Regions from separate parts of the Oceanobacillus sp. M60 genome, predicted to be linked through region 1. Evidence: predicted binding sites of a transcription regulator. Region 1 holds the regulator's gene; each other region holds the start of a gene.
What was found. Region 1 encodes CtsR, which represses protease genes until heat stress. Its sites were predicted from a motif close to ATGGTCAATAAAGGTCAAACA; they were not measured.
Positions count from the first base shown of each region.

Region 2: the regulator CtsR is predicted to act here: its motif matches at 2,378-2,398, upstream of ACW0TQ_RS10645 (ATP-dependent Clp protease ATP-binding subunit).
Region 3: the regulator CtsR is predicted to act here: its motif matches at 7,198-7,218, upstream of clpP (ATP-dependent Clp endopeptidase proteolytic subunit ClpP).

Region 1 is NZ_JBSSNH010000011.1:127-10,751, forward strand. It holds gene ACW0TQ_RS20790 (MgtC/SapB family protein) at 657-1,349, shown strand; gene ACW0TQ_RS20795 (CtsR family transcriptional regulator) at 1,532-1,999, shown strand; gene mcsA (protein-arginine kinase activator protein McsA) at 2,024-2,584, shown strand; gene mcsB (protein-arginine kinase McsB) at 2,581-3,645, shown strand; gene clpC (ATP-dependent protease ATP-binding subunit ClpC) at 3,659-6,091, shown strand; gene radA (DNA repair protein RadA) at 6,304-7,677, shown strand; gene ACW0TQ_RS20820 (PIN/TRAM domain-containing protein) at 7,778-8,875, shown strand; gene gltX (glutamate--tRNA ligase) at 9,069-10,538, shown strand; T-box leader at 10,620-10,625, shown strand, end outside.
Region 2 is NZ_JBSSNH010000003.1:562,098-572,722, forward strand. It holds gene ACW0TQ_RS10635 (Na+/H+ antiporter family protein) at 1-1,240, shown strand, start outside; gene pdaA (delta-lactam-biosynthetic de-N-acetylase) at 1,301-2,083, shown strand; gene ACW0TQ_RS10645 (ATP-dependent Clp protease ATP-binding subunit) at 2,483-4,627, shown strand; gene ACW0TQ_RS10650 (response regulator) at 5,729-6,748, shown strand; gene ACW0TQ_RS10655 (hybrid sensor histidine kinase/response regulator) at 6,782-9,811, shown strand; gene ACW0TQ_RS10660 (response regulator) at 10,256-10,625, shown strand, end outside.
Region 3 is NZ_JBSSNH010000005.1:203,833-214,457, reverse strand. It holds gene ACW0TQ_RS14210 (glycerol-3-phosphate dehydrogenase/oxidase) at 1-95, shown strand, start outside; gene ACW0TQ_RS14205 (tetratricopeptide repeat protein) at 212-1,210, shown strand; gene trxB (thioredoxin-disulfide reductase) at 1,294-2,226, shown strand; gene rapZ (RNase adapter RapZ) at 2,750-3,637, shown strand; gene ACW0TQ_RS14190 (gluconeogenesis factor YvcK family protein) at 3,634-4,584, shown strand; gene whiA (DNA-binding protein WhiA) at 4,722-5,672, shown strand; gene ACW0TQ_RS14180 (HPr family phosphocarrier protein) at 5,800-6,057, shown strand; gene ACW0TQ_RS14175 (leucocin A/sakacin P family class II bacteriocin) at 6,466-6,768, shown strand; tRNA gene ACW0TQ_RS14170 (tRNA-Arg) at 6,942-7,017, opposite strand; gene clpP (ATP-dependent Clp endopeptidase proteolytic subunit ClpP) at 7,288-7,872, shown strand; gene ACW0TQ_RS14160 (shikimate kinase) at 7,949-8,491, opposite strand; gene ACW0TQ_RS14155 (RNase H family protein) at 8,520-8,915, opposite strand; gene ACW0TQ_RS14150 (FixH family protein) at 9,023-9,526, opposite strand; gene ACW0TQ_RS14145 (fumarylacetoacetate hydrolase family protein) at 9,668-10,552, shown strand.

The sequences.
Region 1 (10,625 bases):
TTAGGAGAAATGCCGTTTTATGTCATCTGAATCTGTTCATAGTAGGTACGATGACAAAATATACAAATGTTACGTTTTTTCCACCATAAAATAGGATTTATTGTCGTAAAGGCGGATCCTTGAATGAATGCTTTGCCAGTGATAGCCATCCATGGGTTTGGTTTTTCCTCGACAAAATAGATATTTCTACATACGCCGTTTTGTGAATAACCCCGCAACGAAATGACTTTCTTCTCTGATTCCCTGCGTTTTCGCTTCACATAGACACCTTTTATTCCTAAATAACACCGTGGCAAATGAAGTGTATTTTTTTGTCTTCACTCTATCTATAATTGAAAACAAGAGGATGTGCCACACTTAGTATAGAGTCAAAAAATGTTTCATTGCTGATACGGCTCGTCTAATGGGTTTTTGCTTGTTTATCTTCAAATATCCTTTCTTTGGTATTTATTTCTGGAAGATAAATCAATTTACTGCTAAAGTAAAAATACACTTATTGCAATGAATACTTCTATTTAAATAGTTTAAAATTAATTTTCATGATAGTTGGTATGGAAAGACCCCCGCTGAATAAAGTTTTATTTTATAAAATGAAATGATAGCCTATACATATAAATAAACTGTAAAATATATAAAACAATAAGGGGGTGCAGGGAATGGAGTTAGAACAATTTATCGGTGATGATTTCGGAGTTATCGTGTTACGTTTGTTTATTGCTTTGCTGTTATCCGGTTTAATTGGTTTTGAGAGAGAAATTAATAATCATTCAGCCGGGTTTCGTACGCATATACTGGTAGGAGTAGGCTCTTGTTTGATGATGATTTTATCGATTTTTGGTTTTATTACATTTATGAATCAATACGATAACATTCAATTTGACCCTGCTCGTATCCCTTCTTATGTAATTAGCGGTATCGGTTTTCTTGGGGCTGGTACCATTATTGTATATGGAGGAACCATCAAAGGATTAACAACAGCTGCTTCTATATGGGCTGTAGCAGGAATAGGATTAGTGATTGGAGCCGGCATGTATAGTGTTGCTATTGTAACGACACTTATTATCCTTATCAGTTTAATATTTTTTAACCGGATGGAGCATTTTTTCCCTCGGTTTACAACCAGTAATTTTATTGAATTGATTGCTTCAGAGGAATTTGAAATACATGAAGCTGTAAAATCAGTGGAAAAGAACGGTTTTACGATAAAGCAGGTTGAGATAAAGCTGTTAGAAGGTAACAGGCGCAGAATTCATATATGGACAAATATGAAAAAGGATAATAAGTTAATTTATTTATTTGATGAAATATCGAAGCTTCCGGGAGTGGTTAATATAACAAAGCGAAATTAAAACATAAATATTTTCATAGATTTTTATAATTATGTTTTGTTTTTTGGCCTGTTTGTCCAAAATAGAAATATCATCCATTTGCAACTGTGGCAATTTCTTATTATAATAAAACCATAGTCAAAGTTAGTCAAAGTCAAAAGGAATAATTTATCAAATAAATTATTTGATTTGAGGTGCGAAGGATGAGTAACATTTCAGATATCATTGAACAATATTTGAAAAAAGTATTACAGTCAGAAGAACAACAAGCGATTGAGATTAAAAGGAGTGAAATTGCAGATCAGTTTCAATGTGTACCTTCTCAAATAAATTATGTTATTAATACGCGTTTTACCATTGAGAAAGGGTATATCGTAGAAAGTAAACGCGGCGGTGGCGGCTATATTCGTATTATGCGCATACGGCATCAGGATAAATCGGAATTGATTGATGAGATTATTTATTTAATCGGTGATTCGATTCCGCAGCGTGCTGCTATAGATATTTTAGATCGGCTTTTAGAGGAGGAGCTGATTACAGCACGTGAAGCAAAGCTGATATTGGCAAGTATTGATCGAACAACGTTAGCTTTTCAATTGCCGCTAAGAGATGAATTGCGTGCACGTATTCTTAAATCTGCATTAACTGCACTCAAGTATCTGAACGATTAATTACCTGAAGGGGGGAGGAATCGTATGGAATGCCAAGAATGCCATGAAAGAAAGGCTACCCTGCATTTTAAGCACATTATAAACGGTCAGGAGACGAAAGTGAGCCTTTGTGAAGTATGTGCAAAGAAAAAAGGTTATTTGACCTATCCGGAGGAAGGATTCTCATTAAATGACCTTTTATCTGGGCTTTTTCAAAAAGATGGAATACCTTTGAACGCTGCAGGGACAGCAAATTCCAATCAGCCTAAACAGCCGCAGGAGCTGAAATGTTCTTCTTGCGGGAGAACTTTTAGTGAATTTAAAAAAGCAGGGAAATTTGGATGTGCAAATTGTTATGCGTCCTTTGACTCCAAGGTAGAGCCTATTTTACGGCGTGTGCATGCTGGGAATACCAAACATACTGGCAGGATTCCAAAGCGTGCCGGGAAGTATATTCAGCAAAAGCAATTAATATCCTCCCACAAAGAGGAATTAAAACAGCTGATTGAAGATGAAGAATTTGAAAAAGCAGCAGTTCTGCGCGATAAAATCAGAGAGCTGGAAAAAGCGAATCATCAAGATAAGGAAGCGGGTGATAACACGTGACATTAGAATCATTTATCAATGAAGCGATTAGCCCGTGGATGCTGGAGGACGGTCCGGATAAAGACATTGTAATGAGCAGCCGTGTCCGTCTGGCCCGCAACTTTGCGGATAAATTGTACCCGACATCCGGTAATAAGGAAGCGTTGGAAGAGGTACTGCAATTTATAAAGAAAAATTATATAAAGGAAGAGGATACGGAGCAGGATTCACTAACTTTTATACCAATGAAGCAATTAAATATGATTGAAAAACTTGTTCTGGTGGAAAAACACTTAATAAGTCCACATTTAATCAAACATAGTGATTATGCTGCAGTGTTATTATCCGAACAGGAGCAGACCTCCATTATGGTAAATGAAGAGGATCATTTGCGTATTCAGGTGTATTATCCTGGACTTCAGCTGAAAAAAGCTTTAGAGGAAGCGTACTACTTAGATGATTGGCTGGAGGAAGAAGCCGACTATGCATTTGATGAAACAAAAGGTTATCTGACCAGCTGCCCTACCAATATTGGAACAGGCATGCGGGCTTCGATTATGATGCATTTGCCTGCGCTTGTACTGACAAAGCAAATCAACCGGCTTATTCCTGCAATTAATCAATTGGGACTGGTTGTCAGAGGGATATATGGTGAAGGCAGTGAGGCAAGAGGGAATATTTTTCAAATATCGAATCAGATTACACTGGGCAAGTCCGAAGAGGATATTGTGGAAGACCTGGAGAGTATTGTTAATCAGCTTGTGGAGCACGAACGGATGGCGCGGCAGTATATTTACGAGCAATCTGAGATTAGCTTGGAGGATCGTGTCTTCCGTTCCTATGGCACGTTAAAAAATAGCAGAATCATTGATTCGAAGGAGGCTGCTACCTGTATTTCTAATTTGCGTTTGGGAATTGATTTAGGCATAATAGAAAACATTTCCGAGAATATATTAAATGAACTGATGGTTTTAACACAGCCTGGATTCTTGCAGCACTATGCGAATAAAGCACTTCGTTCAGATGAACGTGATATCCGCAGGGCTTCAATTATTCGTGAAAGATTAAATTTGAAAAAATAGGAGGAAAAAACATATGATGTTTGGTCGCTTTACAGAGAGGGCACAAAAGGTATTGGCATTATCTCAAGATGAGGCCGTACGATTAGGCCATAATAATATTGGAACAGAACATATTCTTCTTGGTTTAGTACGTGAAGGAGAAGGCATAGCTGCCAAGGCATTGCAATCTCTTGGGTTGGAAGTAGCTAAAATTCAAGAAGAAGTGGAAAAGCTCATTGGTGTCGGCAAGCAGCCTTCTCAATCGATTCATTATACGCCCAGAGCAAAAAAGGTTGTTGAATTATCTCAGGACGAAGCAAGAAAACTGGGCCACTCCTATGTGGGAACAGAGCATATTCTTTTAGGTTTAATCCGTGAAGGAGAAGGTGTTGCTGCCCGTGTTTTAAATAATCTTGGTGTGAGCTTAAATAAGGCCCGTCAGCAAGTTCTTCAACTGTTAGGTAGCAATGAGTCTCAGACAGGCCGTCAGGGACGTGCAGGACAGCAAACAAACGCAAGCACCCCTACGTTAGATTCTTTAGCCCGCGATTTAACAGTCAGTGCGAAAGAAGGAAAAATTGATCCTGTTATAGGACGCTCTAAGGAAATTGAACGTGTAATCCAAGTATTGAGCCGCCGCACCAAAAACAACCCTGTGTTGATTGGGGAGCCTGGTGTCGGAAAGACAGCTGTTGCAGAAGGACTGGCACAGCAAATCATTGATAATGAAGTACCGGAAACACTACGTGACAAACGTGTGATGACGTTAGATATGGGTACTGTGGTTGCAGGTACAAAATATCGCGGTGAGTTTGAGGACCGTTTGAAAAAAGTAATGGAAGAAATCCGTCAATCCGGCAATGTTATTTTATTTATCGATGAACTCCATACGCTGATCGGAGCCGGGGGAGCAGAAGGTGCAATCGATGCATCAAACATTCTAAAACCGTCGCTTGCCCGCGGTGAACTGCAATGTATCGGCGCAACGACATTAGATGAATACCGGAAATATATTGAAAAGGATGCTGCGTTAGAACGTCGTTTCCAGCCAATTCAGGTAGATGAGCCGACCTTGGATGAAACCATTCAAATCTTGAAAGGTTTAAGAGACCGCTACGAAGCGCATCACCGTGTGACTATTACAGATGAAGCGATTGAAGCAGCAGCATCTCTGTCGGATCGATATATCACAGATCGTTTTCTGCCGGATAAGGCAATTGATTTAATCGATGAGGCTGGCTCTAAAGTACGTTTAAATTCTTACACGGTTCCGCCAAATTTAAAAGAATTAGAACAAAAGCTGGAAGAAGTAAGGAAAGAAAAAGACGCTGCTGTCCAAAGTCAGGAATTTGAAAAAGCAGCATCCTTGCGGGACTCTGAACAGCGTTACCGTGAAAAGCTTGAGAAAACAAAGGATGAATGGAAGGAAAAACAAGGACAGACCGATTCGGAAGTAACGATGGAAGATATCGCTGCAGTGGTATCTATCTGGACAGGGGTTCCTGTTGCAAAACTGACGAAAGATGAAAGTGACCGCCTGCTGAACATGGAAGAGATTCTTCATGATCGCGTTATTGGTCAATCGGAAGCAGTGAATGCTGTAGCTAAAGCAATCCGCCGTGCCCGTGCCGGGTTAAAAGATCCTAAACGTCCAATTGGTTCCTTTATATTCCTGGGGCCGACAGGTATCGGAAAAACAGAGCTTGCCCGCGCCCTTGCTGAAGTCATGTTTGCGGACGAGGATGCGATGATCCGAATCGATATGTCAGAGTATATGGAAAGGCATGCGACGTCCCGTTTAGTTGGTTCGCCTCCAGGCTATGTTGGCTATGAAGAGGGCGGTCAATTAACCGAACGTGTTCGCCGTAAACCATATTCTGTTGTGCTGTTGGATGAAGTAGAAAAAGCACATCCAGAAGTCTTTAATATCCTCTTGCAGGTTCTTGAAGATGGCCGGTTAACAGATTCAAAGGGGAGAGTAGTTGATTTCCGCAATACGGTTATTATCATGACCTCTAATGTTGGAGCAAGTGAATTAAGACGTAATAAATATGTCGGCTTTACACTAGACAATGATGAGAAGAGAGAGCATGAAGATATGAAGTCGAAGGTGATGGACGAATTGAAAAAAGCATTCCGTCCTGAATTCCTAAATCGTATTGATGAGACCATTGTGTTCCACTCCCTGGAGAGAAAACACATGAAAGATATTGCATCATTAATGCTTAAACAGCTGCAAAAACGCCTGGAAGAGCAAGAGCTGACCCTTTCCCTTACAGATAAGGCAATTGAAAAAATTGCTAATGAAGGCTTTGATCCAGAATATGGTGCCCGTCCGCTGAGACGCTCTATTCAAAGTAATATCGAGAATTTATTATCAGAAGAGTTGTTAAAGGGAACCATTCAAAAGGAACAAAAGGTGAAAATAGGGTTGAACAGCAAAGGGGAATTTATTGTCCTTTCTTAAACAGGATGTAAGGTACAGAAAGCTAGAAGAACACGGTTCTTCTAGCTTTCTCCATTTCTCAAAAAATGCTTGTGGCATAAGTATGGAAGATTCTTTGTGAATTTGATGCTTTTCTGTAACCTATGAAAACCAGAAATAGTCTATAATAATAAATAAGGGTGGTTCAAGAGAAGACGCTAGGCTTGAATCTCACTTGAAGGAGGTTAGAAACGTTGGCAAAAAGGAAAACAAAATTTGTCTGTCAGGAATGTGGATATGAATCGGCTAAGTGGATGGGGAAATGTCCAGCTTGCCATCAATGGAATACGATGGTTGAAGAAATTGAAGCTGCTTCTATAAAAGGCAGGACAGGATACACGTCTGGTGCAGCCTCCTCACAAAAACCCGAAAAGATTACCTCCATCGAATCAAAGAAGGAACCCCGCATTACGACGAAGATGCGGGAATTTAACCGTGTATTAGGCGGGGGAGTGGTATTAGGGTCACTGGTTTTAATTGGCGGAGATCCGGGTATTGGAAAATCAACACTCCTGTTGCAAATATCTGCACAGCTGGCAGAGAAGGCTTTACCGGTTCTCTACGTATCTGGTGAAGAATCCACAAGGCAAACCAAATTGCGTGCAGATCGTTTAGATATAAAAACGGATGAACTATATGTATTATCAGAAACGAATTTAATGGATATCAGCAGGCAGATAGAAGAAATCAATCCTTCCTTTGTCGTCGTCGATTCCATTCAAACCATTTTTAAAGAAGAGATAACCAGCGCGCCGGGGAGCGTGTCACAGGTCAGAGAATGTACAATGGAGCTTATGAAAATTGCGAAGACCAAAGGCATTCCTGTTTTTATTGTCGGGCACGTAACCAAAGAAGGTTCGATTGCGGGTCCGCGTTTACTGGAGCATATGGTGGATGCGGTATTGTATTTTGAAGGAGAACGTCATCACACCTATCGTATTTTAAGAGGTGTAAAAAATCGCTTTGGAAGTACGAATGAAATGGGGATTTTTGAGATGAAGGAGGAAGGATTACGTGAAGTAATGAATCCGTCTGAAATCTTTTTAGAAGAGAGATCCCAAGGAGCTGCCGGCTCGACCGTTGTAGCATCAATGGAAGGTACACGCCCTGTTTTAGTAGAGATTCAAGCGCTGATTTCTCCAACAAGCTTCGGGAACCCGCGCAGAACAGCCACGGGAGTAGACCATAATCGCGTGCCGCTTTTAATGGCTGTGCTGGAAAAACGCGTTGGACTGATGCTGCAAAACCAGGATGCTTATATCAAAGTAGCGGGCGGGGTCAAGCTGGATGAACCGGCGATTGACTTAGCGCTGGCGGTCAGTATTGCATCGAGTTTCCGCGATCACCCAACCAAACCAGAGGATATTTTTATCGGTGAGGTTGGGTTAACAGGAGAAATTCGCAGAGTATCCCGAATCGAACAACGGGTGCAGGAGGCTGCGAAACTGGGGTTTAAACGGGTAATCTGCCCGAAAAATAATTTAGACGGCTGGAATTATCCGGCTGGTATCGAAGTAATTGGTGTTTCCAATGTACAGGAAGCTTTAGAAATCGGATTACATCAATAGATTTTTTTGAGGATGAAAATTTAGAAGAATTCCGAGCAGATAAGCATATATTATATGTCATTTGGTAATACTACTAATACGAGTCAGGAGGTGAAAGGAATTGATGAAAAAAGTAGTACACTTATTTTTTATTATTTTAGGAGGTACCATGGGATATCTTTATATTCCAGAAATCGTCCAGCTGTTAAATGTTGCAGAATCAAGCTGGCTAACTTCATCTATCTTGGGAATGATTGTTGGAGCTATTATATTTTTTATCTTGTCTTATTTACTAGTAAACTATATTGTAAATTTCTTTCGTTGGGTGGAAGATGCACTGGTCAAATTACCAGCCATGGATTTATTTTTTGGCAGTATCGGGTTAATTGTCGGTCTAGTTATAGCTTACTTTGTTAATATGCCGTTTCAAGATATGAGTATTCGTATTTTCTCACAGGTCTTGCCGCTGTTCATTATGATTATACTTGGTTATTTAGGATTCCAGGTTGGCTTTCGCCGTCGTGAGGAATTTATGAATATACTCAAACCGGCGAAAAAGGACAAGCGCCGCAGCGGCGAGGAAGAGGACACAGATGCGGGTACGCAAAGCTTAAGCCCCAAAATTTTGGATACAAGTGTGATTATTGATGGGCGAATTGCTGATATTTGTCAGACTAACTTTTTAGAAGGAACCATTGTGATTCCGCAGTTTGTTCTTGGTGAATTACAGCATATTGCAGATTCATCGGACGCGCTGAAGCGAAACCGCGGCAGACGCGGTTTAGATATTTTGAACAAAATTCAGAAAGAGCTCGCTGTAAAAGTAGAAATTTATGAAGGCGATTTTGAGGATATTCCAGAAGTAGACAGCAAATTGATCAAATTGGCAAAAGTCATTGATGGCATTGTAGTTACGAACGATTTCAATTTAAATAAAGTATGTGACTTCCAGGGAGTGCCTGTTTTAAATATTAATGACCTGGCCAATGCAGTGAAGCCGGTCGTTCTTCCAGGGGAAGAACTGCATGTGCAGGTTATCAAAGACGGGAAAGAGCATAATCAAGGTGTTGCCTATTTAGATGACGGGACGATGATTGTAGTGGAAGAAGGCAGAGATTATATCGGCAAAAATATTGAGGTTGTTATTACGAGTGTTTTACAAACCTCTGCGGGACGGATGATCTTTGCAAAACCAAAATTACTTGAAAAAGCGTTGTAAAAAGGGTATAACTGATAAAGGATAAAAAAAGTGATAACATATATATGTTATCACTTTTCGTATAGAGCTTGTTTAGGAAGATAAGGGGAGGAATTCCTTTTATAAAAGATGTTTCAAAAGATTTCTATCAGATCTTTTGAACAGGTACAAGGCAGGCAGCGATGATATATAAACAATGAAGGAGGCATTTTAAATGAGTAAGGAAGTTCGCGTACGTTATGCACCTAGTCCAACGGGTCATTTACACATTGGTAACGCTCGTACAGCTTTATTTAATTATTTATATGCAAAACATTTTGATGGAAAATTCATTATCCGCACAGAAGACACAGATGATAAAAGAAACGTAGAGGGCGGCGAAGAGAGTCAATTAAAATATTTAAAATGGCTCGGCTTAGAATGGGATGAAGGTGCCGATATCGGCGGTAATTATGGTCCTTATCGCCAGACAGAGCGCTTAGATATCTATCAGAAGTTTGTAGATGAACTGCTTGAGCGTGATTTAGCTTATAAATGCTATATGACAGAGGACGAGTTAGAGGCAGAACGGGAAGCACAGCGTGCAAATGGACAAGTCCCTAAATACGCCGGGAAACATAGCAACTTAACAGAGGAAGAAATTCAGGGCTTTGAAGCAGAAGGCAGAACGCCAAGTATCCGTATTCGTGTTCCTGAAAATAAAACATACACGTTCCAAGACATTGTCCGCGGTGAAATCACGTTTGAGTCCAGTGATTTTGGCGACTGGGTCATTGTAAAGAAAAACGGAATTCCTACCTATAATTTCGCTGTGGCTATCGATGATCATTTGATGGAAATCACCGATGTATTGCGCGGGGAAGAGCATATTTCCAATACACCAAAGCAAATGATGATATATGATGCGTTTGGATGGACAGCACCGCGTTACGGGCATATGACGTTAATTCTGAATGAAGAGCGTAAAAAGCTGAGTAAACGTGATGAGCACATTCTGCAGTTTATTGAGCAATATCGTAATTTAGGCTATTTGCCGGAAGCGATGTTTAACTTCATCAGCTTGCTTGGATGGTCTCCAGTTGGCGAAGAAGAGATGTTTACACAGGATGAACTGATTACTATATTTGATCCAGAGCGTTTATCTACGTCTGCCGCTATTTTTGACCAGCATAAATTGAAATGGATGAACAATGAATATATTAAAAAAGCAGATTTAAGCCGTGTCATCGATCTAGCGTTACCGCATTTAATCAACGCGGGCAAGCTTCCAGAGAATATGGATGAGAAGACGCGTGTATGGGCGGAAAATGTAATTAGTCTATATCGTGAACAATTGCGCTACGGGGCAGAAATCGTTGAATTGACAGAGCTGTTCTTCCAGGAGGATATTACCTATGGTGAAGCAGAACGGGAAGTTTTAGGAGAAGAGCAGGTGCCTGAAGTATTGCAAGTGTTCACAGATAAATTAATTCATTTAGAGTCGTTTGATAAAGATTCGATTAAAGCGCAGTTTAAAGCAACCCAAAAAGAAACAGGACATCGCGGTAAAAAACTCTTTATGCCGATACGGGTTGCAACAACAGGACAAATGCACGGTCCAGAGCTTCCGTTTGCTATCGAATTGCTGGGGAAAGATGTTATCGTGAAGCGTCTTGATAAATTATTAAAGGAAATGGGAGCTTAATAGTTCACATTTCTTGTGTAATATAATATATTATCTTTATAAGTTTCGCCTATGTTATGATAGCTATGAAAATCAAATAAATTTAAA
Region 2 (10,625 bases), on a different contig from region 1:
TTTATCTATTTTAATTTCAACAATTGCTGCCGGGTTAATGTCCGGGTTAGGATTTGCAGATTCTGTTGAATTGCTGGTAGCTGGTATGGGGAACTCTGCAAATACAGCATTAAGCTATATATTGTTAGGAGCTTTTGCAGTGGCTATCAGTTATACAGGGATTACAAAAATTTTAGTGAATTTTATTATTCGTGTATTAACAGGGAAGAAAACAATGATGCTCTTTGCATTAGCTGGTGTTGCGTGTTTATCACAAAATGCGGTGCCGGTTCATATCGCTTTTATTCCTATATTGATTCCTCCCCTGTTAAAAGTATTTGATCAAATGCGGATGGATCGCCGGGCTGTAGCATTGGCTCTGACATTTGGTTTGAAAGCACCTTATGTGATGATTCCGGCCGGTTTTGGTTTACTTTTCCAAAGATTGATTTTGGATGGCCTAAACTCCAATGGGGGAGAAATTACTTTATATGAAGTAACCTTATCTATGCTTATTCCCGGTTCTGGAATGATTGTTGGACTTTTAATCGGTATTCTATTTACTTATAGAAAAGATAAAGCATCTAAAGATTCAATGAAGGAAGAAAAAATAAAAACAGAAGATCTGGTCGAAGAAATCACTTTCGGCAAACAGCATGTAATGACGATTATTGCTATTATATCGGCACTTATCGTTCAAATTATAACGCAAGATTTGATTCTGGGAGCATTGACTGGGATTATTGCTATGTTCGTTCTGGTAGCATTGCCATTTAAAAAACTGGATTCTGTGATGGCAGGAGGAATCTCCATGATGGGGATGATTTCTTTTATCATTTTTGCAGCTGCCGGTTTTGCAAATGTTTTACAGGAAACAGGAGCTGTATCGGAATTAGTGGAGGTATCTGTTTCTGCATTAGGAAATAATAAGCCGTTAATTGCATTTGTTCTGTTACTGCTGGGTCTGGTTATTACGATTGGTATCGGGACATCATTCGGAACAATCCCGATTGTTGCTGCTCTATTTGTTCCTATCTGTTTGGCAACTGGCTTTTCGCCTTTAGCAACAGCAGCTTTAGTCGGTACAGCCGGAGCATTGGGAGATGCCGGTTCGCCAGCTTCAGACAGTACGCTTGGACCAACTTCCGGACTCAATGCGGACGGAAAACATGACCATATTTGGGATACATGCGTGCCAACCTTCATCCATTATAATATTCCCTTATTTATTTTCGGATGGATTGCTGCAATGGTTCTTTAAAAAGTGAATAAAATGAAGTTATAAAGGAAAAGGTAAGAGAAAAAAGTAGGTGAACTTGAAATGAAAAGAACAATCACTTTGCTGCTTTCACTTGCCTTTTTCTTATGCGTATTTCCAATGAATACCGGCTGCGCATACGGATGGGGATATCAAAAGAACTCCAATCATACACCGCCTCAAATTGGCTCTTATCAGGAGGTATTGGATAAATACAATGCTTTTTATGTGGACGATTCCGGTGATAAAAACCTTTATCTGACATTTGATAATGGCTATGAGCAAGGGTTTACGCCGGAAATATTAGATGTATTAAAGCAGGAAGAGGTTCCTGCCGCTTTTTTTGTGACAGGGCATTATGTAGAGAGTGAGCCTGAACTGGTCAAAAGGATGGTCGATGAAGGACATATTATTGGCAACCATTCCTATCACCATCCGGACTTTACCGTGATGGATAAGGAAGCCATTAACAAAGAACTGCAGGATTTAGAGCAGGCCGTTGCAGAGGTCAGTGATCAGGATGAATTAATTTATGTCAGGCCGCCCCGGGGAACCTTTAGTACAGATACATTAAAATGGTCAACAGAGCTAGGGCTTGTCCATGTATTTTGGTCATTAGCCTTTAAAGATTGGGAAACCAACTCACAAAAAGGTGCAGATTATGCTTACGATGAAATTATGAAGCAGATACATCCAGGAGCCATTATCTTACTTCACGCAGTTTCCAGTGATAATGCAACCGCTTTGGAAAAAGTCATTCAGGATTTAAAGAAAGAAGGGTACCAATTTAAAAGTTTAGACGATTTATGGCTAAGCAAGCAATTGCCAAAACAGTTTCCTTATTAAGTTGAACTGTCCTTATATAGAAGAAACGGATGAAAGTCAGAAGAAACAATTCTGATAAACCGTTACGCTTCTAAAAGGACAGTTTTTTTGATATACTTCAAAAACAAATCATCCTTATGGAAAAGAAAAAGTCTTCTTTTTATAAGAAATTTGTGTGTGTTGACCTCTTTGGCCAAAAATCAGACGAATATATAAGCTGTTAAATCTCTTGCGGGCTAAGGGGTTAGCCTATATGTAAACTAGCATAAAAGATAAAGGTCAAAAAAAAGTAAAAAAATTTGACTAAAACACTTGAAAGTCAAAGAAGGTCAGAGTATAATGTAAATATAGTCAAAGATAGTCAAAGTCAAAACAACGAATAAATAGGCTATCTGACTAAGTTATAAGGAGGAATGAGAAATGAAATGTCAAAACTGTGGACAAAATGAGGCAACGATTAATGCACAAATGCAAATGAATGGACAGCGTATGGAAGTGCATCTTTGCCATGAATGTTTACAAGAAATACAAGGAAATATGATGAACAGCGACTTTTTCTCTAATTCTCCATTTGGCAATATGGATCAATCATTTGCCAACAACTTTTTCCAAGGAAATCAGCAAAGTGGTGCAAACGCACGCACGAGAACACAACAAAAATCAAACAATGGAAATGGCTTGATTGATCAGTTAGCAAAAAATATTACTGATCAAGCACGAGCAGGAAAGATTGATCCTGTCATTGGCAGAGATAAAGAAATTAAACGAGTTATCGAAACATTAAATAGAAGAAATAAAAACAATCCGGTATTAATCGGTGAACCAGGTGTTGGTAAAACAGCGATAGCAGAGGGACTGGCTGTAAATATTGTAGAAGGAAATGTTCCTGCTAAATTAATGAACAAGGAAATCTACTTGCTGGATGTCGCTTCTTTAGTCGCAAACACTGGTATCCGCGGTCAATTTGAAGAGCGGATGAATAAATTGATTGCTGAGCTGCAAGAGCGTAACGACGTGATTGTATTTATCGATGAAATCCATTTGCTTGTTGGAGCAGGTACTGCAGAAAGCTCACAAATGGATGCAGGCAATATCTTGAAGCCAGCTCTTGCACGCGGTGACCTGCAAGTAATTGGCGCAACAACATTGAAAGAATATCGCCAGATTGAAAAGGATGCGGCGCTGGAAAGACGTCTGCAGCCGATTATCGTAAAAGAACCATCCTTAGAGGATGCAGTGAAAATATTAAAAGGTATCAAGGACCGTTATGAAAAATTCCATGAAGTCCGCTATTCTGATGAAGTCGTTGAAGCATTTGTCGGTTTATCCAACCGGTATATCCAAGACCGCTTCCTGCCGGATAAAGCAATTGACTTAATGGATGAGGTCGGTTCCAGATTAAATCTTGCTAACGCTCAGAAAGATTCTGATTCCTTGCAAGAGCGCTTAGATGAAGTAGTGAAACAAAAACAGGAAGCAGCCGAAAAAGAAGAATATGAGCGTGCTGCAAATCTCCGTTATCAAGAAATCCAATTACAAAAACAATTGGAAAAAGTTGAAGACGGCGAGAAAACACTGGATGTAGACGTTTCTGATATTCAATTAATTGTAGAAGAAAAAACAGGTATACCTGTAACGAAAATGCAAAAAGATGAAAAAGAAAAAATGAAAAACTTAGCTGACGATCTTCGTTCCAAAGTTATCGGACAGGAAGAAGCAGTAGAGAAAGTTGCGAAATCCATCCGCCGCAGCCGTGCCGGATTAAAAGCAAAAGAGCGTCCAATCGGTTCCTTCCTATTTGTCGGTCCTACCGGTGTTGGTAAGACAGAGTTGACGAAGGTACTGGCTGAGCAAATGTTTGGTACGAGAGATGCGCTGGTTCGTCTGGATATGAGTGAGTATATGGAAAAACACGCGGTGTCTAAAATTATCGGTTCACCGCCAGGATATGTCGGTCATGAAGAAGCTGGACAGCTGACCGAACGCATCCGCAGAAACCCATATTCTATTCTGTTGCTGGACGAAATTGAAAAAGCACATCCAGATGTGCAAAATACGTTCCTGCAAATCATGGAGGACGGTCATTTAACCGATTCTCACGGCAGAAGAGTAAGCTTTAAGGATACGGTTATCATTATGACAAGTAATGCTGGAACTGGTGAGAAAAAAGTAAGTGTCGGGTTTAATGCGAAAACACATGAATCTGTTGCGACAATGGAAAACTTAAGCACCTATTTCAAACCTGAATTCTTGAACCGTTTCGATGCGATTGTAAACTTCAATGAATTAAAAGAAAAAGATTTACTGCAAATTGTAGACCTTATGCTGCATGATTTAGAAGCAACCATGAAGGAAAATAAAATTACCATCACTATCTCTGATGCAGCAAAAGAACGTCTTGTTCAATTAGGATATGATGCACGCTTTGGCGCACGTCCATTACGTCGTGTTATCCAGGATAAAGTAGAGGATCAATTAACAGATTTGATTCTTGAAGGAGAAGATATAACAGACATTCATGTGGATGTTGAAGACGAAGAAATTGTTGTTTCCAATGCATCTTAATATAAGGTGAAATGGTATTAGGCATATCAAATAAAATAAAGCATAAAATAGATCAGCTGACTCATTGATTGCGTTAGCTGGTCTTTTTTTATGTATAACTCACTTTCCCACCTAAGAATACATATATATCTTGCTATTTCAGGGTGAACATGTTCTCCAGTAGCATGCTTGCTTTTGGCTACATATCCGGCCATTTTGGAATTGTTGATTGTGCATAGCTCCGCTCCGACCAACCACTCCGCTTTCCATAGGCACGGCTTCAGCTAACTTGAAAAGAAGACCGCTTTTCAAGTGAATCTTCAGCTCGCCCTGTTCCCATAGGAGTCTCCGTGGTTGGCCTCCGCTTAGTTAGGATTCTACAGCGAATATAAGAAATAACATCCTGTTGATTTGGATGAAATAGTATCTCTATCACTTGATGACACGATCATTACGTTATTTCAAATGGTTGGTTTAGCAGTTCGAATGATGACAGCATGAATAATTAACATCAAGAATAGCTTTCATGCACAAAAAGTAATCATTGCTGAACATTTTACCATGCACCATAAAAAATCTCTTCCATCTGAACTGTCTGAACAATCTTTTGTTTGTTCAGCTATTTCACGTATAGAACACCTTACTGGCGGAGGCGGACCGTTTTGACTCCTGAGGGATCAGCACCATCTGAAGATCCACTTTTGCCAAGCGATCTTCTTGGCAAAAGTTAGCTGAAGAGCGTGCCCCTAGGAAAGCAAAACGGTCCGCCGCAGCGGTATTTTACACTACACCTCTTATTACTTTATTAAGGGAGTTGCCAAAGAAAAAATCAACTCCTATTTCTACGGAAAGGAAGTTAACTTTTTAAGATGCGAAAGTTGAGTGTATAATATTTCGAGAAAAATTAACCTCCTGCTTTAAAGCTGACGATCCCGCTGTATAAAAGAATTAAAATGTGTAAGAAAGTAAGGTTTTTTTGTGCAATATATGGTATAAAAAGAATAAGGACCAGTTTTTGAAAATCAAAGCAATAGAATCGTTTATCACCAGATAGCATCTGTATAAAAAGCAAAAAGATGTTTTCAAACTCGCTTTAACCGCAATGGAAGTTTTTCTAATATTATGTATACGATAAAAACGGATGGAGATGAAAGCGTGAAGATTTGTATCATTGATGATGAACCATTGGCGTTGCAGTATTTGGATTTTCTCTTAAATAAAATAGCAGGAGTACAGGTTACCGGTAAATTTAACAATGCGACAGAGTTAATAAATCATGTTCAAACGGAGGATGTAGATGCCGTATTGATGGATATTCATATGCCTGATATACAAGGAATCGATTTAGCTGAACAGCTGTTAAATATCAAGCCCGTTCTAAATATTGCTTTTGTCACAGCCTATAATGAGTATGCAGTCAGAGCATTTGAACTGAATGCGTTAGATTATATTTTGAAGCCGGTACAGTTAGAAAGGCTGCAATTGACCATTGAACGCATCAAAGAGAAGGATGAAATATTACATAAAACCCCGCTAAAGGCAGCGTATCATATCAAAAACCTGGGTGCAGTTCGATTTTATAAGGAAGAGAGCCCGATAGAAGTAAAGTGGAGAACGTCGAAAGCAAAGGAGCTATTTTTTTATTTTCTTCAAAACCATAGAAATACCATTCGAAAGGAAGAATTGATAGATTTCATGTGGGCGCACCTCTCCTGGGAAAAGGCCAATTCACAATTGTATTCCACCGTGTATCAAATAAGAAAGGTAATTCAGCAAATGGGATTCCCGATTAAGATAGTCAGTCAGGAGGAATCTTATGAAATAACTTTAGGAGAAGAAGTGGATATTCAATCTATTGGCTGGAAACAAGCAGCATGGAGAGCCTTGCAGGAGAATGATATATCAGTTAAAGCACATATGAAATTATTAGAAACATATCAAGGGGATTATCTGCAAGGGATAGAATCGGATTGGATTTTGGAAGAAAGAAAGGAGATAAGGAACATTTGGCTGCAGATCGTAGATAATCTGATAAAGGATACTCTTCAAAATAAGTCTCCTTCATCTCGTAAGATTTCTCAAATAAGTGCACTGGTAAGCTTTGACGAAGAAGCTCGAATATTAGTAAATGAAAAACTATAGCATTAGAAAATGGAACTGGAAGAGTGGAGAAGAATGAAAAAAAATGCGATTCAGCTGACAGTTATTTTGCTTGTTTTTATGCTTTGTTTATCTGCTTTCCGTTTGATTTGGACGGGGCTTTTTCAAGAGGAGGTACAGCCCGATATTCAAAATGGGATGCTTGATATCCAAACTTGGGATCCGGGAGAGGAAGAAACACTGGTTTTAGATGGAGAGTGGGAGTTTTACCCTTCCCGCTTTATTATGGAGGAGAGCTCGGTGCAGGGGGAATCAGATATTATAGAAGTCCCCAGAGGATGGAATGATATACTAGGTTCTTCCTATGGATATGGCAGCTACCGACTGCAAATAAAAGTGAATCGTGATGCAGAACAAAATTATGGATTATACATACCAAGTATTCGCAGTTCATCGGAGATCTATGTTAACGGAAGGAAACTGGCATCATCGGGGGAGATAGCTGCAGAAGAAGAACAATATACTGCAAAAAATTTACCGCAGAGAGTCGTTTTTACAGCAGATGAAGAAGGTATTATCGATATCGTTATTCAAGCAGCCAACTATAAAGATATCAGAAGCAGCGGTATTATTCGTTCTGTGAGATTTGGGACAGAGCAGGCTATCTCAAGCGGAACGCAGCTGTCCAGTTATTTTCAAATCAGCATCATTGTTATCTTTTTAATTCATGCAGTATATACCTTCATTTTATATCTGATAGGAAATCGGGATAAGTATCTATTGTATTTTTCTATGTTGATGTTCTGCATGATTATGACATCTCTTTTAAGTAATGGAGATAAACTGATTCACCAGTTTTTCAATATACCTTATGATTTCGATTTTCGCATAGCGAATACCTTGCTTCTGCTGGGGTGTTATGCTTTGCTGCAATGTACCAATCATCTGGAGCTGCCATATTGGAAAAGGATATTTCCTTTTTATAAATGGAGTATATTTACCATGATGGGAATAACCTTATTTTTATCCATACCGCAGATTCTATTTTTATTTCCTGTTTATTATCTATTTGCTTTTATAGTTATTATCGTTACATTTTGCTCTATAGTCCGGCTGTATAGACAGAATCCTGCAACGAATATGTTCCTTGTACTTAGTTTTTTTGCTGTCGTTCATCATTATATATGGGATTTAACATGGAGGGAACAAAGTGTTTATTTAACGTTTTATCCATTTGATCTGATTGTTGCGGTCGTATGCTATATCATTGTCTGGTTTAAAGGGTATTTTCAAATGCATGAAGAAACAAAAGAATTGGCGTCCAGCTTACAGCGGATGAATCAAGAAAAAGATCAATTTCTGGCGAATACTTCTCATGAGTTCCGCAATCCTTTAAATAGTATCATGCTGCTTTCTAAGGCTGTCATGGATAGGGAAGAAGCAGTATTGTCAACGCGGAGTGTAAGTGAACTTCATACGGTATTGAACGTCGGAAAGCGAATGAACCTTTTATTAACAGATTTGCTGGAAGCGAGGAATTTAAATCGTACGAAACCGCGGTTGAACAAGCAGGCAGTTGCCCTGGAGCCTATTGCAACCGGCGTCCTGGACTTATTACAGCTTTCATCAGATATGAAGCAGCTGCAAATGGTCAATAAGATACCTAAGGAATTTCCAGCAGTTTATGCGGACGAAAATCGCGTAACGCAGATTTTATTTAATTTAGCAGGAAACGCTGTTAAATATACGAGTCAGGGAGAAGTCATTATATCCGCAGCAAAAAAAGAAAAGTATGCGGAAATCCATGTGATGGATACAGGTATTGGAATCAATGAAGAAATGCGAAAACGGTTGTTTCTTCCTTATGAACAGGATAATGCAACAAGTGGAATGCAGGAGGGCGGATTCGGGCTGGGATTAAGTATTACGAAACAGCTGGTTGAGCTTCATGGAGGAAGTATTTGGGTCTCCTCGAAAGAAGGGGAGGGAACAACTTTTACGTTTACTTTAGAATTAGCCTCTCCGCAATCAGCTGTACAGCTATCTAATCAGACGAAACAAACGGATGTCAAGTATCCGGAAAAGGCAGATGCTGAATTAACACGATTACATGACGGCCAGACTCCGGCAGTTTTACTGGTTGATGATAACCCGGCGAGTTTATTAGCATTAAACTCCATTTTATCAGAAGATGCATACGATACGATGACGGTGACCAGTGCGAAGCAAGCGCTCGAAGAACTGAAGAAGCGGGACTGGGACTTAGTCATTTCCGATATTATGATGCCGGAAATATCAGGCTATAAATTTACCGGCATGATTAGAGAACGTTATACCCTGACAGAACTCCCTGTCCTGCTGCTGACCGGAGGAAATGCTGATATTCAGGCGGCCTTCTTGGCCGGAGCAAATGATTATATTACCAAACCTGTGGAGCCAGTCGAGCTGAAAGCCCGGATGGACTCTTTAATCACAATGAAGCGTGTTGCTGAGCAGCAATTACAATTAGAAACCGCATGGCTGCAGGCTCAGATACAGCCGCATTTCTTGTTTAATACACTGAATTCGATTATGGCCTTGAGTGAGTGGGATGTAGAGGCAATGCGCAAGCTTCTCGATGAACTCAGCAATTTCTTGAGAAGTAAATTTCGGTTTCAGCAAATGAAGGATCTGATACCTTTAGAAGAAGAATTAAACATTGTTCGTTCTTATCTATTTATTGAGCAAGTCCGTTTTGGAGAAGCTTTGCAGGTAAAATGGAAGCTGGATGAACAGGAGGGAGTCAATGTACCTTTTCTATCCATCCAGCCATTAGTGGAGAATGCGGTTCAGCACGGAATTAGAAACAGACAGGGAAAAGGAACGGTGACCATAAGCTTTCAAAAAGATCCTGCTTGCTCCAAAGCAGTGATTACCGTAACAGATGACGGGGCAGGAATAGATGAAGCAGACATTCCTAACATTTTAAAAGGAGAATCGGATAGCGAATCAGGAGTAGGTGTATTAAACGTAGAAAAAAGATTGCATCAGCATTACGGGAAAGGATTAACCATTATCAGTTCTTTGAATAAGGGAACGAGCGTATCCTTTGAAATAGATATATAATATATTCAGTGTGGGGTATTCTGCCGCCTTCATTGAAATAGAAGTACCTGATAAGTAAGGTAATAGTAAAAAAGAGCTTCATTCGTCCGGAAAGAAAAGTATTCCTGTCGGATGAAGCTTTATTTACTCATCCTATCGTATGTTCGGATTTTGAAAAGTGGAAACAGCAATAAATAATTATTTATTCCATTTAATACCGATATAAAACTTCTATAAAAAGCAAGTTTATATCGCGTAATAGGATATTATTGAAATAACAGAAAATTTCATAATCATATTTTGAAAGCTGAAGCAGGGGAAAGACAACTGGAAGTATGGATGATAACGCAGGCGTTTGTATAGAATTTGTATAGAAAAAATCAGATAGCTACTATTTATCATCATGTATCCTTGAATATATATATCCTAGAAATACTAAAAGATAAATAATCAGGGGGAGATTCTATGCTTCAAATTGCTATTATTGATGACGAACCTTTGGCATTACAATATTTGGATTTACTGTTGCGTAAAATAGAAGGAGTGCATGTTTCAGGGAAATATATGAATCCAGAAGACTTGATTCAACATATTCAGACTGAACAAATAGACGCTGTATTTATAGATATACATATGCCTGCTATGAAAGGCACAGACTTAGCGGAACAGCTATTAAACATCAATCCTTCCTTACATATTGGTTTTGTTACGGCATATGATAATTATGCGATTAAAGCTTTTGAACTAAATGCAGTAGACTACATATTAAAGCCTGTAAAACAGGAACGTTTAGCTATAACTGTACAGCGGATAATTGAAAGAAAGATGACAGATC
Region 3 (10,625 bases), on a different contig from region 1:
TGGAAAAAGAGCTCGGCTGGACCAGGGAAGAAGCAGCAGTCTATCGAAAAGAACTCGAGCAGCTATTATACGAAACAACGCATCCAGATAAATAAATGAAGGAAACAAAAAATAAGATGCACGCCAGATCGTGCGTCTTATTTTTTATGGGAATCTGCTATATTCTATGGTATACTTTTCTCGACTGTCTTTAAGAACGGGGGATTGATTCATGCTAAGAAGGAAAAATAAGAAGACAACTGCAAATAACGTAACCCCATTTATTCCTGAAGGCGACTTTTACTATACAAAGGGTGTCGAAGCATTTAAGAAAAGGAAGTTTGATATTGCGATTAAATGGATTCAAAAAGCAATTGAGGACAAGCCTCATTTTCCTTTATATAAATGTCAGTTATCCATTATTTATACAGAAACCGGTGCTTATCATAAAGCCAATCAGCTGCTGACAGAAGTGCTGCAGACTGGAGAGTATATTGATTGTTATTATTTAGCTGCCAACAACTATGCGCATCTTGGATTGCTTCAAGATGCCAAAAAGTATGCGCAGATGTATTTAGATAAAAAACCAGAAGGCGACTTCAGTAATGATGCTGCGCAGCTTCTTGACTTCATTGAAATAGAGGATGAAGAGGAAGAAAATTTTTCTCTGGAGGATGAGGATGAACTGATTGTCCTGCAGGAGACTGCATTTTATCATATGGAGCATGATGAATGGGAAAAAGCAATTCCGTTTATTGAGGAGCTCATGGAAAACTTTCCGGAGCAGAAGCTGGCTGTCCATGATTATGCCCAGGCCTTATTCTATACAGGAAGAAAAGAACAGGCGATGCATATTGAAGAAGATATGCTCGTGGACTATCCCAACAATTTGCACAGCCATTTGAATTTAGCCCTGTTTTATTATGAAACGGGAGAGGCAGATTATCAGACGCATATCGACATTATAAACAATATTTATCCGATGCATGAAGAACAAAAGCTGCGGATTGCGGAAGTCTTTGCGAAAACAGCAAATTATGGTTTAGCTTATGAACGGTATCAAAATATTTCTGGGGAGCAAGCTAAAAGAAGAGCATCCTATTATAAATGGTATAGCATCACAGCTTATCAATCGGGGAACCCAAGCAAGGCATTGCGTTTATGGGAAGAGGGTTTGAAGCGGCATCCCAAGCTGTCAGAAGAAGAAGGGCCTTGGGCGATAAAAAAATGAGCAAAAAGATAGACGTTAAATCTTAATTTCATTACACTATACGGTGGAATAAGAATATTATAAGGATAAAGGGGCGGGATTGAATGTCCGAAGAGAGAATATATGATGTGATTATTGCCGGAGCTGGACCAGCAGGGATGACAGCTGCTGTGTATGCTTCACGGGCAAATTTAGATACACTGATGCTGGAACGCGGAATTCCGGGAGGCCAGGTGGCAAATACAGAAGATGTAGAGAACTATCCTGGATTTGACCATATTTTAGGACCGGACTTGTCGAATAAAATGTTCGATCATGCTAAAAAGTTTGGCGCAGAATATGCATACGGTGATATTAAGTCGATTGAAGATCATGGCAAATATAAAACCATTTATGCAGGAAAAAAAGTTTATCATACTAAAGCTTTGATTATTGCAACTGGAGCACAATATAAGAAACTCGGGATTCCGGGCGAAGAAGAGCTTGGCGGACGCGGTGTGTCTTATTGTGCCGTTTGTGACGGTGCTTTCTTTAAAGAGAAAGAACTGGTTGTTGTCGGCGGGGGAGACTCTGCAGTAGAAGAAGGCGTGTATCTGACAAGATTCGCAAGCAAAGTAACCATTGTACACCGCCGTGATGAATTGCGGGCACAGCGCATTCTTCAGGATCGCGCATTTAACAACGATAAAATTGAATTTATTTGGGATACGATAGCTGAAAAAATTAACGGTCCAGAGGGAAAAGTCAGCAGCATTTCATTAAAAAATGTAAAAACGGATGAAGTATATGACTTCCCAACAAGCGGTGTATTTGTTTATGTCGGTATGCTTCCTTTAAATGATCCATTTACGGATTTAGGGATTACGGATGAAGAAGGATATATTCCTACATCTGAAAATATGGAAACGAAAATACCTGGTATTTTTGCAGCTGGAGATATCCGTGCAAAAGACCTCAGACAAATTGTTACAGCTACAGGCGATGGAAGTATCGCAGCGGAAACAGCAATTAAATATGTAGAAACATTAGAAGATTAATTAGCAAAATTGTCGTATTTTAGGAGATGCATAATACGATAGTTATTGGAAATTGTCGAAAATACAAATCATATCCATCTTTGGTTAGGATTTGTATAAAAAAATTAATCTATGGTAACTGCATCTTAACGTTGCTGTAACACGCATGAAACAATGAAAGGGTATTATAGAGTTAACTAATTGACCCCCTTTTAATAGATAGATTAGTTTTGGGACAGGTGACTCACCTGTCCATTTTTTTGTTTAAATGGAAAAAGGGAGAGTGTCTCAGCTGCGGCGAAGTTTCACAGGTCAGCTATATAAGAGAAGGGATATCTTCGTACCGGTGTTCGCAGCCCAAACGAAGGCATTCACTCAAAGGCTTGGCGAATGTCAGGTTTTCTAATATAATTGAACTAAGATGTAAGAAGCACGATAACAAGGGGCGGGCTGCTAAAACCTCAGATAACTTCTTTGGGGCTGCAGTACCTATACCTGTAAAAAGCAATTGTGTGTTGGAAGAGGACTGAAAGGGGAGAGTTTAGTGAATCAGGAAAAAGAAACAAAGCTCGTTATTATTACGGGGATGTCAGGAGCCGGAAAAACAGTTGCAGTGCAAAGCTTTGAAGATTTAGGTTATTATTGTGTAGATAATTTACCTCCTGCGCTTCTTCCCAAATTTCTAGAATTAATGAAGGATGCTTCGAACACCATTCAAAAAGTGGCGCTCGTCATGGACCTGCGGGGAAGAGAATTTTTTGATTCCTTATACAAGGCATTGGATGCAATCAGCCATACACCATGGATTCAAAGCCATATCCTGTTTTTAGATGCGGAGGATGAAACGCTGGTGACAAGATATAAAGAAACCAGACGCTCTCATCCATTAGCTGTCGGCGGACTTCCTTTAAACGGCATCCATCAAGAGCGAATTATTATCGATGAGCTGCGCGGCCGTTCCCAGCGGATTATTGATACGTCAAAACTCAAGCCGAGAGATTTGCGTGAAAAGATTCTTCAATTGTACAAGGAAGAAAAACAAGAAGTATTTTCCACTCATTTTGTATCCTTTGGGTTTAAATATGGCATTCCAATTGATGCGGATTTAGTTTTCGATGTACGTTTTCTGCCGAATCCGCATTATGTATCTGCACTGCAGCCATTGACCGGACTAAATCAGGAAGTAAATTCCTATGTGTTTAAATGGTCAGATACGAAATTGTTTGTAGAGAAATTAAATGATTTATTCCGTTTTATGCTCCCGCAGTATAAAAAAGAGGGGAAGTCACAGTTAGTTATTGCCATTGGCTGTACGGGCGGACAGCACCGTTCTGTTGCTTTAGCCGAATACTTCTCCAAGCAATTCAGCGATGATTATATTACCCATGTCAGCCACAGAGATATTGAAAAGAGAAAGGCCAAAACCTCATGAGCGATATCCCGAAAATAACAGCGATTGGCGGAGGGACAGGAATGCCGGTTTTGCTTCGCGGGTTGAAGGATTTGCCCGTAGATCTGACTGCTGTTGTGACGGTAGCAGATGACGGGGGAAGTACAGGAAGAATTCGTTCCGAGATGGAAATGCCGGCACCAGGAGATATCCGGAATGTGATTGCAGCTCTGTCTGATGCAGAGCCGATGCTTTTAGAGCTTTTTCAACATCGGTTTCAGCAGGGAAACGGGTTGACAGGGCATTCATTAGGTAATCTATTATTGGCAGCAATGACTTCCATGACTGGTAATTTTAATCAAGGAATAAAAGAAATTTCCCGGGTGCTTAATGTAAAAGGAAATATCTATCCGATTTCAAACGATAACATGTCTTTGCATGCGATTATGGAGGATGGAGAGATTATTCATGGGGAATCCAATATTCCTCTGTCCGGCAAACGGATTAAACGGGTCTTTCTAGAGCCGCAGCCGCTGCAGCCATTACCTAACGCTGTGGAATCAATTCAAAAAGCAGATTTAATCGTAATTTCTCCAGGGAGCCTTTATACCTCAATTATGCCGAATTTAATTGTTCCAGAAGTGAAGGAAGCATTATTAAATACAAAAGCAAAGATTGTGTACGTTTGTAATATCATGACACAATATGGAGAAACAACGAATTATTCTGCAGCAGATCATGTCCAAGCGATTCATGATCATGTCGGCGATGATTGTGTTGATTATGTGATTGTTCATGATCAGCCAATCGATGCAGAAACGCAGGAGATTTATAAAGAAGAGCAGGCGTTTCCGGTAGTAGCAGATAGTTCCCGTTTAGAAGCGATGAATGTCCAGGTTTTTCCTGGTAATATTGTCGTGAAGCATAAAGATGGAACTCTCCGTCATAATAATGATAAAATAGCTAAAATGCTTTATAAATTTTTATAGTAGTGAGTGTTCAAAAAGTACGATGAAAAAGACAAGGAAGTCAGATTCAGCGGAGTATGCAGGATTATTCCGCTGAATACAGTTTCATTGAATAAACGTATCAAGGCGTGTTCGAAAAGGGGAAGGAGCGTGATACAATGTCCTTCGCATCAGATATTAAGAAAGAACTAACCGCTATTCAATCGGATTCTTGCTGTCAGTTTGCTGAACTAGCTGCATTAGTTCGAATGAATGGCGTTATTTCTATATCAAAGCAAGGTTATGTACTGGATGTTCAAACAGAGAATGCAGCAATTGCAAGGCGTATTTACACATTAATCAAACAAAATTATACGTTGCCGGTGGAGCTGCTTGTCCGTAAAAAAATGAAGCTGAAGAAAAATAATGTATATATCGTCCGTATGAAAAATGGTGTTCAATCTTTATTAGAGGATTTGAATCTAATGGAAAATCAATACCAGATTGTCCGGACCATTTCAGAGAAATACTTAAGAAAAGAATGCTGCCGAAAAGCATATTTACGCGGAGCGTTTTTAGCTGGCGGGTCAATGAATAACCCGGAAACCTCCTCCTATCATTTGGAGATTTTTAATTATTATGAGGAGCATGCAGAAGCATTAAAAACATTGTTTAATGCATATGATTTACATGCAAGAACCTTAGAGCGCAAAAATGGTTATATCGTCTACATCAAAGAAGCCGAAAAAATTACTACGTTTTTAAGTGTCATTGGAGCACATCAAGCATTATTAAAATTTGAAGATGTACGCATTGTCCGTGATATGCGTAATTCTGTCAATAGACTGGTGAATTGTGAAACCGCGAACTTAAATAAAACCATCGGCGCAGCATTCCGTCAAATTGAAAACATTAAATTGATTGAACGGACAGTTGGATTGGATCAGCTGCCGGAAAAATTACAGGAAATAGCTAAGCTCCGTATTCAATATGAAGAAGTTTCCTTAAAAGAATTAGGGGAACTTGTTACCAGCGGGACGATTTCTAAATCAGGCGTGAATCATCGTTTGAAAAAAATTGATGAATTTGCAGAGAAAATCAAACGTGGTGAACTGCAGCTTGGTAATTAATGCTAGTATCCGAAGAATATGATATAATGCAGTAAATATCATGGAACATCGCCGAAAGAAAGACGCAGAATTTTTTCTGCTTCCTAAAAAAATGGAGGCGTTTACTTAAGACAGGAGAGTGAATTTATTGGTTGAGAAAACAGTGAAAATCGAATTAGATTCAGGACTACAAGCGAGGCCAGCTGCCTATTTTGTACAAGAGGCCAATCGATTTGATTCACACATATTTTTAGAGAATGATCATAAAAAGGTTAATGCCAAAAGCATTATGGGATTAATGAGCCTGGCTCTGACAAAAGGAGAAGAAATCAAGCTTATTATCGAAGGAGAAGATGAAGAAGAGGCGCTGGAATATTTAACAAGCCTTGTACGTGAAAAAGTTTAAAGCTATCCGTATAACGAACTTTGCTTTATTTAACAGATAAACAAAGCACTAAATAGTAAAACCTCAGCTAAAAAAGTCCTTCTTAAAGGCGAGTTACATTGCTCAATTTTAAGGGGGCTTTTATTTATATAGCATTATATAATTTCTGGTGCACCTATAAGTATTACAATTTGACTGCTTCAAATATAAATAAACTTAATTTTCTGTTATTAAAAAGTGACTTCATTTCCATAGAAACAGGAGTTGACCGTATCTTGGATAAATCCCTATCTAAATAATAGAAGGTGAAGTGTAAAGCGCCGCTGCGGCGGACTATTTTGCTTTCCATTCTTCATGGTAACTTGTTGAATCTTCGCAAAAGTTATGTTAGGTTGAGAGACAAATCATTATATAAAGGGAGTGCCTGTGATGAAAAAGAGAATGAAATTAGGGTTAGCAGCCTTAACGTTAGGATTATCCGCTATTTCAACCTCAGGAGTTCAAGCAGCCTCGACAGATTATGGAAATGGTGTTCATTGCGATGAAAAAACTTGTTCAGTAAACTGGAGCGAAACATTTCAACAATCAACAGATAGAGCGATAGAAAGCTGGGCAACGGGACTGACATCAGCGCCTGCTAAAGCTAAATCTGCTATTGAGTCCAACTATAAATCAAGTAATGATTCTAACCGGCCAGAGTCAGGTACGACAACTGGCAGTCCCTCTTTTTAATTAGGCAAGGGGTATCACGGTATCACATATAGGAAAATAGAGTATTCATTCGCAACCGAGTGGAAAAGCCTGGCGGTGTTTGAGGAAAGATAGCACCAAACTTCTGGAAGACAGAAAAAAAGACAAGGGAAGCAAACATCTTTATCCCTTGTCTTTTTATTAACTTTATCTAGCGCGCCCAGAGGGATTCGAACCCCCGGCAAACCTGGTACCGGAAACCAGTGCTCTATCCAGCTGAGCTATGGGCGCATCTCATTGAATTAAAAACACAATCTTAATTATACATAGGAAGTTCCTTTGAGACAAGTCCTTTTTATATAATTTAGATGAAAAATTATTTTATGCGTCTTTCAATAAGTTTAAATGGTTCATGTTTAACAAACATAAAATCGGGAAGGATGGTTAAAGTAGAAATTTGGTGAAACTTTTTGTTTGACCTTCATTGACCAATGAGCTATCATATAAAGTATAGAAAAAATCATCAGCCATTAACGTTGGCAACTTAAGGAGGATTTTTAAATGAATTTAGTACCTACAGTTATTGAACAAACAAATCGTGGTGAACGCGCATATGATATTTACTCTCGCTTATTAAAAGACCGGATTATTTTACTTGGCAGCGGCATTGATGACAATGTAGCCAACTCTATTGTAGCACAGCTTTTATTCTTAGAAGCAGAAGATCCAGGAAAAGATATCTCTTTATATATTAATTCTCCTGGTGGTTCTATCACAGCTGGTATGGCTATTTTTGATACCATGAACTTTATTAAGTCAGATGTATCTACCATCTGCATCGGTATGGCAGCTTCTATGGGTGCTTTCCTGCTTAATGCCGGAGAGAAAGGCAAACGTTTTGCATTGCCAAACAGTGAGATTATGATTCACCAGCCTTTAGGCGGTACGCAGGGACAGGCAACAGATATTGAGATTCATGCAAATCGAATTATCGAGATTAAAAAACGTATGAACCGCATCATGTCTGAAAATACTGGTCAGCCTTTAGAAGTTATTGAACGTGATACAGAGCGTGATAAATTCATGAGTGCAGAACAGTCTAAAGAATATGGCATCATAGATGATATCTTTGAGCGCAAAGCGTAAACATTAATAAATCATGAAATCGAAAAAAACAGGCTAGGGTGACCTTAGCCTGTTTTTTACGTGCAATTTCTTGTTTTTAAGCGTAAAGCTCCCATGCTAATTTTAAGGAATCGGCAATATAATCTGCAATTTCTTCAATTTCTTGATTATCTGTCACTACACGGGAGTGATGCTGTCCATAAATTGGCTGCCTATCATCAAAAAGCTGTTTGATTTCCTCCATATTCTTCCCCTGTAGAACGGGGCGGCTGTCAATCAGCAGGCTGATTCGATCCTTCCAGCTGTCCCAAGACAGGTCGAGAAAGAATATTGTAGTGGTTGCGAGACAGACATCCTGTACTTCTTTTTGAAGAAAAGCGCCGCCGCCTAAAGAGATAACCTTTAATTTCTTATGGCATATTTCAGAAATAATTTCTTTTTCATGCTGACGGAAGACGGCTTCTCCATATTTCGCAAAAATCTCTTTCGGAGGCATTCCGAATCTGCGCTCAATTTCTTCATCGATATCAATAAAATCACGATACAGTTTTTTGGCAACAGCTTGACCAATGGTTGTTTTTCCAACACCCATAAATCCAATTAGTACAATACTTTGTTCCTTTAATGGTATTTCTCTCATATGACATTCCCCCTCGTCATCCAGCACGTTACGATGATTGCTGATGGATTGCTTTTCTTGCCAATTGGTCTGCTCTGCTATTTTCTTTTTCCGGTATCCATTTAATAAATAAGAATGGAAAGTCTGCTGCTTCAGCCTGGATGATTTCAAGCAAAGGAAGAAATTGTTTGTTTTTGGTTCGTCCTTTATCAATCACGTCTGCGGCTACTTTAGAGTCAGTTCGAAAAGATAAGATTTCTTCAGGGAAGTTCATCTTACAAATTTTTAATGCTTCTATGATAGCGTGAAACTCGGCTTCATGATTGGACATATAAGGTAAGGGGACAGTATATTCCAGCTTCTTTTCCCCAGCCTTTATATAAATGCCGGCTCCGCTTTTTTCTGTATTCACGTTTGTAGCGCCGTCTGTATAAACCTGAATCAAAGCATATCCCCCCGCCAAATCGTTCTTTTCTATATTCATATTATAACGAATTTTAAATCAAAAAGGAATGCGTGCGGGCCAGGAATGGCTTGAAAAATGATGCTAAATTATTCCTCTTCCTGATTATGTTCGTCTGCATCATGACCGTGTTCATGGTGCTCATGATCCATCTCATCATGGGCTTCTTCTTCCGATGGCTCTGCATCACCGGCAATAACCGTTTTCAATGGCATGACATGCAGCTCCCTTGCGGTAGTATGAGCATACATTTCATAAACTGCTTCTTCTTCAAAGGTAAAGCTGGCTGTATAGGTGCCGTCTTCTTGATGAACGCCTTCGATTTCCACACTGTCATCCGCATGCCCCTGTGTCCATACCTCAAATAACACTTCACGAGCATCTTCTACAGGCTCGTCGTCAAAGGTGACATGAGCTGTTAAATCAATGGTTTCTCCGACTTCAACATGCTCCGGCACATCGAAATCTACTTCCAGAACAGGCAGTTCCATGGAATCCGTGTCATCTTCCTCTGCTGTATCCGCTTCATTATTTGAGCAAGCAGCTAAAGCAGCCATCAAAACGATGAGGATAAAAAATATTTTTTTCTTCATTATTATGTATACCCCTCTCTATTATTGTCTCCCGACACCTAGTATAGCATGACCAGCCAAAGGAGAGGTTGAATAAATTATGACATATTTATTCCTTTCCAACTCTAACTCTACTATAATGAGGGAAAGGGAGGAATAGACATGAAACTAGTAGCTTATCGGAAAAACAAAGATGAAAATTATCGTGTTGGTGTTTTAACAGATGCGGAATCCATTGCAGATGTGGAAAGCCTGTCGCAGCAATTTGGAGGAAAATCACTTCCTGCGAATCCTAGTGAATTTTATGCACATGCATCCGAATACATAGAAGCGTTGCAGAAAATACTTCCAGAAACGGGCAGATATGAAAACCTTTCCCTTCAGGATGTGCAATTGGGAATGCCGCTCGGAGAAGCGAGAAAGGTTATTTGCGTTGGAAAAAACTATCAAGAGCATGTTCATGAAATGAAATCAGATATACCTGATTTTCCTGTTTTATTTGCGAAATTTGATAATGCTATTATTGGGCCGGAGGATGATATTTATTATCCTTCAATAACTGAAAAATTAGATTATGAAGCAGAATTAACCATTGTCATTGGAAAAACAGCTTCTAAAGTGAAAAAAGAAGATGCTTTTGATTATATTGCCGGCTATACCCTTGCCAATGATACCTCCGCACGTGATTTGCAAAAACGGACGCCGCAATGGCTGCAGGGGAAATCACTGGATCATACCACGCCGGTAGGGCCATGGGTTGTGACAAAGGAGGAAGTGGATAATCCGCATGAATTAGCTATCCGCTCCTATGTAAATGGGGAGGTGCGCCAGTCTTCTAATACAGCGCATCTTATTTTTGATATCCCTTTCCTTATAAATTTTATTTCTGAAATCATGACGCTGGAGCCGGGAGATATTATTTTAACCGGAACGCCGCATGGTGTCGGTTTAGCAATGGAGCCATCCGGCCTGCTTCAGGAAGGAGACCGGGTGAAGTTAGAAGTAGAAGGAATTGGAACTATGGAAAACCAGGTGAAGAAAGTATAATATCTGTATAGGGTAATACAGGGAACGGCAGCAATACGAAAAAAATGATTTCCTACTGAAATGCATGGAGGTT